One region of the Methylobacterium sp. Leaf466 genome, then DNA from elsewhere that is predicted to be linked to it. Evidence: predicted binding sites of a transcription regulator. Region 1 holds the regulator's gene; each other region holds the start of a gene.
What was found. Region 1 encodes LexA, which represses DNA repair genes until DNA is damaged. Its sites were predicted from a motif close to TGTTCNNNNTGTGTTCNG; they were not measured.
Positions count from the first base shown of each region.

Region 2: a site for LexA is predicted at 1,115-1,132, ahead of ASG59_RS10815 (DUF3072 domain-containing protein). Genes of this name have one in related genera too.
Region 3: a site for LexA is predicted at 1,157-1,174, ahead of ASG59_RS17175 (UvrD-helicase domain-containing protein). Genes of this name have one in related genera too.

Region 1 is NZ_LMRC01000012.1:122,586-124,848, reverse strand. It holds gene pepN (aminopeptidase N) at 1-774, opposite strand, end outside; gene lexA (transcriptional repressor LexA) at 1,103-1,873, shown strand; gene ASG59_RS06945 (ComEC/Rec2 family competence protein) at 1,867-2,263, opposite strand, start outside.
Region 2 is NZ_LMRC01000023.1:268,783-271,045, forward strand. It holds gene ASG59_RS10805 (DUF937 domain-containing protein) at 1-399, shown strand, start outside; gene ASG59_RS10810 (Flp family type IVb pilin) at 465-647, opposite strand; gene ASG59_RS10815 (DUF3072 domain-containing protein) at 810-1,100, opposite strand; gene ASG59_RS10820 (branched-chain amino acid aminotransferase) at 1,205-2,092, opposite strand.
Region 3 is NZ_LMRC01000034.1:215,744-218,006, reverse strand. It holds gene ASG59_RS17185 (AsmA family protein) at 1-609, opposite strand, end outside; gene ASG59_RS17180 (hypothetical protein) at 763-1,002, opposite strand; gene ASG59_RS17175 (UvrD-helicase domain-containing protein) at 1,186-2,263, shown strand, end outside.

The sequences.
Region 1 (2,263 bases):
GACGTTGAACACGTCGAGATCGTAGGCGCGGCCGAACGCCTCCTCGTCCCACCGCATCGATCGCGCGACCGCGTCGAGGGCATAGGCCGCCCGCTCCGCCTTGCCGGGCTCGACGTAGACCGCGAGCGTGACCGCGCGGCCCTCCATCGTGGTGAAGGCCCGATCGAGCCGGTCGAGGCGCCCGCCCACGAGGGCGAAGAGATAGGCGGGCTTCGGGTGGGGATCGTGCCAGACGGCATGATGGCGACCGGGGCCCGCCTCGCCGGCCTTCACCAGGTTGCCGTTGCCGAGCAGCACCGGCGCCTCGTCGCGGTCCGCCTCGATCCGGGTGGTGCAGACCGACAGGACATCCGGCCTGTCGAGGAGGTAGGTGATCCGGCGGAAGCCGTCGGCCTCGCATTGGGTGCAATAGACCCCGTTCGACCGGTAGAGCCCCATGAGCCGGGTATTGGCGGACGGGTCGATCCGGGTCTCGATCTCCAGGGTGAAGGGCGCCCGGGGCGGATCGGCGATGGTCAGGCCGGTGGCATCGACGGAAAAGGATCCCGCGTCGAGCACCCTGCCGTCGAGGGCGATGCGGACGAGGACGAGGTCCTCGCCGTCGAGCACCAACGGTGAGCCGATGCGGCCGGCCGGGTTGGGACGCAGGCCGAGGCGGGAGACCACCCGGGTCGCGGTGGGATGCAGCACGACGTCGAGGTCGACCCGGTCGATGAGGTGGTCGCTCGGCCGGTAGTCCTCCAGGCGGACCAGGGTCGGCATGTCGGTGCGCATCACGGATCAGTCTTCCTGCGGTGGCGACCGGAGCGGCCGTGTTCGGGTCTGCGGGCACCGTCCGGCGTTGCGGCGGTTTCCCCGAGCCCGGTCGAGATCTCCGTCTTCTCGCATGAGGTCGCCGACCATTCACAGCGCCGCGACCCGTATCCCGTGGGCGCCGCCGGCCCGCCGCCGCGACGGCGAGCGGCGTCCGTTTCCTCCGGATCGATCACGACACGGGTCGGATCGGAACCCTTGCAGAACACTTAAAGAACGGCTAGCCTGTTCGTGATTTGTTTCTGCGATGTCGTGTCGCGGTTGGTGTCGCGAGAGTGTGGGTCGTCGGATGTTGACGCGCAAGCAATTGGATCTGCTGCAGTTCATACAGCAGAGGATGCAGGAGAGCAGTGTTCCTCCCTCCTTCGACGAGATGAAGGACGCGCTCGACCTCAAGTCGAAATCCGGCATCCACCGTCTCATCACCGCCCTCGAAGAGCGGGGCTTCCTGCGGCGCCTGCCCAATCGCGCCCGGGCGATCGAGGTGATCCGGATGCCCGAGAGCCTCGGCGGCACCATGCCGGCCCGGTCCGAGGCACCGGTCGAGGCACGGCGTTTCACGCCGAGCGTGGTCGAGGGCGGCAAGGGTCGGGACCAGTCGGGACAGAGCCATGTGCCGGTCGCGCGGCCGACCATGGCCAAGCCGCCGATGGCGCGTGTCACCGACGAGGCGGGGCGGCCGGTGATGGTGCCGGTGATGGGGCGGATCGCTGCGGGAACACCGATCTCGGCGATCCAGGAGCAGAGCCACACCATCGCGATGTCGCCGGACTTCCTGTCGGGCGGCGAGCATTACGCCCTCGAAGTGCGCGGTGACTCGATGGTGGAGGCCGGCATCCTCGACGGCGACCTTGTGGTCATCCGCAAGCAGGAGACCGCCAACACCGGCGACATCATCGTCGCGCTGATCGACGACGAGGAAGCGACCCTGAAGCGCCTGCGCCGCCGCGGTTCGTCCATCGCCCTGGAGGCGGCCAACCCCGCCTACGAAACCCGGGTGCTCGGCCCCGACCGCGTTCGCATCCAGGGTCGCCTGGTCAGTCTCGTGCGGCGCTACTGAAGCCGCTCCGCCGGCGACGACGAAGGGGTGTCGGGTACCGTTTCGTCGTCGGTGGCTTCCGGTGCCGTCACCGGGTCCGGCGTGGGTGCCGGGCTTGGCGCCACCGTGGACGGGCGCCAGGGTTTGGTGACGCCGGGCGCACGCGCGGTCGTCAGTGTCGGTGCCCCGTCCGTCAGGCGGATCGCAGTGGCGCCGTGGTCCCGCAAAAAGCGTCTGTCGACGATGACGGCGGCGGCACAAGCAGTCGGCGCTTCGAGACGCGAGATCAGGATATCCGCCCGGACGCAGTCCTCGCGAAAGCCGCGGCGGTCCTTGAGCAGCGCGATGCGGCGGCCGTCCTGCGCCTCCATCGTGCAGCCGAGCCGGTCGCAGCGCGCCGGGGATGCGGCG
Region 2 (2,263 bases), on a different contig from region 1:
ATGCCGATGGTGGCGGGCATGGTGGTGGCCGGCATCGTCCACCTGATGCTCAACCAGCCGCAAGCGACACCCGCCCCGCCGCCGCCCACTCCGCTGCCCAACGGCTTCTCGCCCGGCGCCTATTGGTCCGAGATGATGAAGGTCTGGAGCAGCGCGATGGCCCCGCCCGCCGCCGTGGAGGCCAAGCCCCGCCGTGCCGGGGCGGCGGCCCTGCCACCGCCCGCGTCCAGGGCGGAGACGAAACCCAACGCGGCCGGGAATCCTTCGGCGGTCGCGGGCGAGCCCTACGCGATCCTGCAGCAGATGTTCGATGCCGGCGTCGAGGCCCAGCAGGAGAACGTCAAGGCGATGCAGTCGCTGTTCGACTCGTTCTGGAAGAGCCCTCGCACGAAGGCCTGACGCGAGACGTCACGGATTCCTGGGCGAGAATCCGAGCTTCGCCGGGATACCGGACCGGCGGCCGGCTATTTGTTGATCATGGCCGTTTCGATCTTCCCGTACATCCCACCCATGTTGCTGGCGTAGCTGTTGATGCCGCCGACCACGGCGAGGAAGATCAGGCCGGCGATCAGCGCATATTCGATCGCCGTGGCGCCACCCTGGGCGGCGCGAAAGCCCCGGGCGGCGCGGAGGATGGTCCGTTTCACGGGAAACACTCCAGGCCGCCCGGCTCCCGGGCGAGTCTCGGCCACAGGCGAAGTCATCGTCTCAGTTTCCCGTGGCGGAGTCAGTGCGTCGTGACCCCTCCTATCACGCCAGGTGTTTCGCTTCGCTTAAGCCATTCCGCGAAACGCAACCTGGAATACCGCTCAGCCTCGTCCGGCTTCCTGGCGCAGGGCGTCGATCCGCTTGGAGGCCTCGGCCTTGTCGAGATCGGGCTCGAACGCCGCAGGCTCGCCGACCTCCTCGGTGAGGGTCTTGAGGTAGGAGGCCTGCGCGCCGGTCATCGGCTCGGAGCCGGTGGTCCACTGGTCGGGGTCCTTGATCCGGTTCGAGGCGTCGCCGCCCTCGGTCTTGGGGTTCGACTGCTTGGGGTCAGCTCGCTCGGAATCCGCCTGCCGGGCGTCGTCCTGCTGGGCGGAGGGCTTCGACTTCGTCATGGCACGCTCACCTTCGTTCATGGAATGTTCTCACCCCAACGTCGGTCGGCGGCGCGGGTTCCGAGGAGGGTGGCCGGACGGCGGGGCGTCCGGCCACGGGCGCCTCAGGCCGCCTCGGCCTTGGGCTGAACCTCGGCGGTGTAATCGTCCATCAGGGTCTTGGTCAGGGTCGCGGGCGTGAACCGGTAGGGGCCGATCTCGGCCACCGGCGTCACCTCGGCGGCCGAGCCGGTGATGAAGCATTCGGAGAAGCCCGCCATCTCCTCGGGACGGATGCGCCGCTCCACCACCTCGACGCCGCGGCGGCGGGCGAGTTCGATCACCGTCTGCCGGGTGATGCCGTTGAGGAACCGGTCGGCGAGCGGCGTGTGGATCACCCCGTCGGCCACGAAGAACACGTTGGCGCCAGTGCATTCGGCGACGTTGTCCTCCCAGTCGAGCATCAGCGCGTCGGCGTAGCCCTTGTTCTCGGCCCGGTGCTTGGAGATCGTGCAGATCATGTAGAGGCCCGCCGCCTTGGAGGCGGAAGGGGCGGTGCGCGGGTCGGGCCGGCGGTAGTCGGCGAGATCCAGGCGGATGCCCTTCATCTTGGTCTGCGGATCGAAGTAGCTCGGCCATTCCCAGGCGGCGATGGCGAGGTGGATGGTGTTGGCCTGGGCCGCCACCCCCATCATCTCCGAGCCGCGCCAGGCGACGGGGCGCAGGTAGGCGTCCGACAGGCCGCTGGTGCGCAGCACCAGCTCCTTGGCCGCCACGATCTCGGCGACGGTGTGGGGGATCTTGAAGTCGAGGAGTTCGGCCGAACGGATCAGGCGGGCGGCATGCGCCTCGCTCTTGAAGATCGCGCCGCCGTAGGCCCGCTCGCCCTCGAACACCGACGAGCCGTAGTGCAGCCCGTGGCTGAGCACGTGGATCTTGGCCTCCCGCCACGGCACCAGCACGCCGTCGAACCAGATGGTGCCCTCACGCTGGTCGAACGGGATCATGGACATGGCGACGGGTTCCTCGGCAGGGAGAGTTCGGCGCGGCGAGCGCGATCGATGCGCCGGGCCATCCGGGAGATCGGCGGATGCAGGGGCCACGGCGCCGTCCACGACGGGCGATCCGGCAGGCCCCGCACGGTGAAGGGCCGGCACGCCGGAGACGTCAACAGCCGAAGGCCG
Region 3 (2,263 bases), on a different contig from region 1:
CTTGACCGCGATGCGGCCCTCGGCATCGGGTTGGCCGGTGGACAGGCGGAACGGCACGCCGCCGCGCGAGCCCGCGACCCGCCACGGGCCGGTGAGCCGCGGCGCGTCGAGGCGGACGTCCTCGGCACGGATCTGGCCGGTCCGGCCGGTCCTGGTGGCGATGGTGGTGACCACCAGTTGGCGGATGGCGAGGTCGTCGACGGCGAGCCCGTCCTCGCCGGTGAGGGGGGCTGCCGGCAGCATCACGCTGTCGCCGTCGGTCACCGGCAGGCGCAATTCTGCCCGGCCGATACGGGTCTCGGTGAAGCGGATCTCGCCGGAGAGGAGCGGCGTCAGCCCGATCTCGGCCTTGACGAAGCCGAGGTCGACGGACGGCCTGTCGGTGTCCCGGGCGTCGCCCAGCGAGAGCCGGTCGAGGCGCAGCCGCGGCGAGGGCAGGAACCGCACCCCGATCCGCCCCTCGCTGCGGGCGGGAAGACCGACGGACCGCGAGATCGCCCGGTCGACCAGGGTGCGGTACTCCTCCCAGGGGAAGAACGGCGGGATCGCCAGGGCCGCCACCAGGATGACGATGACGGCGCCCGCGACCGCGGTCAGGATGTCACGCACCAGTCTCTGTTCCCGTGTCGCCCGCGTCGCCGGGCCGGTTCACGGGGCTCGACGATGGATCGCACCCGGCCGCATCCACGGCGCGGCGCCACATCTCGCGTCCCCGGGCCTGCGCATAGCACACGGGCCGGGGGCGCGCTTCAGTGCCGGGCCTCAGCGCCGGGGCGGAACGACGATCGTCGGCGCGGGTGCCGCGCGGAAGGCGTCGTTGCGCTGGATCTGCATGCGCATCTGGTTGTTCTCGAACTGCTGCTGCTGCTGGATGCCGCGGATCTGGCTCTGGTTGGAGAGCCGCTCGTTCGTGGCGTTCAGGCTGTCGGGGTTGCCCGACAACTGGGCGAGCGCCGGGCTGGCGGCGGCGAGGAACAGGGCGGTGGCGAGGGATAGGCGCATGGGTCGGTCCTGACTGACTCGAGGCTCGGATGAGGCGGCGACTGGGCTCGATGTGTCGACGCGGGGGCGGGAATCCAAGTTCCACGCAGGCGCGAAGAGTACCCCCGCGTGGTCGCAGCCTGGACGCCGGGCGCGGGCGCCGCGCCCTCGACGCCGTTCGCGTTTTGGTCCAGGGAAGCGGGCATGACACAGCATCCCGGCGCGGCGCCCGCGCCCGCTCCGACCTCGCAAACCGGTTCTTCCATCGCCGCGCGTGCCATGGCGTCCCTGCGGCCGCAGGGAGAGCCCTATCTCGAGGGGCTCAACCCCGAGCAGCGCCGGGCCGTGGAGACCACCGAAGGGCCGGTGCTGGTGCTGGCCGGCGCCGGCACGGGCAAGACGCGGGTGCTCACCACCCGCATCGCCCACCTCGTCGCCACCGGCCGGGCGCGGCCCTACGACATCCTGTCGGTGACCTTCACCAACAAGGCCGCCCGCGAGATGAAGCTGCGCATCGGCGCGCTGATCGGCCCGGCGGGCGAGGGCATGCCCTGGCTCGGCACCTTCCACGCCATCGGCACCAAGATCCTGCGCCGCCACGCCGAGCTCGTCGGCCTGAAGTCCGACTTCACCATCCTGGGGATGGACGACCAGCTGCGCCTGATGAAGCAGGTCATCGCCGACCAGGGTATCGACGAGAAGCGCTGGCCGGCCCGCGCCCTGTCCTCCACCATCGACGGCTGGAAGAACCGGGGCCTCTCGCCCGAGCAGGTGCCGCCGGGAGAGGCGCAGGCCTTCGCCTTCGGCAAGGGCGGCGCCCTCTACACCGCCTACCAGGCCCGGCTCGCCACCCTCAACGCGGCGGATTTCGGCGACCTGCTGCTGTTGTGCCTCAAGCTCTGGCGCGAGAACCCGGACGTGCTCGAGACCTACCAGCAGCGCTTCCGCTACATCCTCGTGGACGAGTACCAGGACACCAACGTCGCCCAGTACCTGTGGCTGCGGCTGCTGGCGCTGGGCCACCGCAACGTCGCCTGCGTCGGCGACGACGACCAGTCGATCTACGGCTGGCGCGGGGCCGAGGTCGACAACATCCTGCGGTTCGAGCACGACTTCCCCGGCGCCACCGTGGTGCGGCTGGAACGCAACTACCGCTCCACCGGCCACATCCTCTCGGCCGCCTCGGGGCTCATCGCCAAGAACGAGGGCCGTCTCGGCAAGACCCTGCGCACGGAGGACGTGGCCGGCGAGAAGGTCACGGTCTCGGGCGCCTGGGATTCGG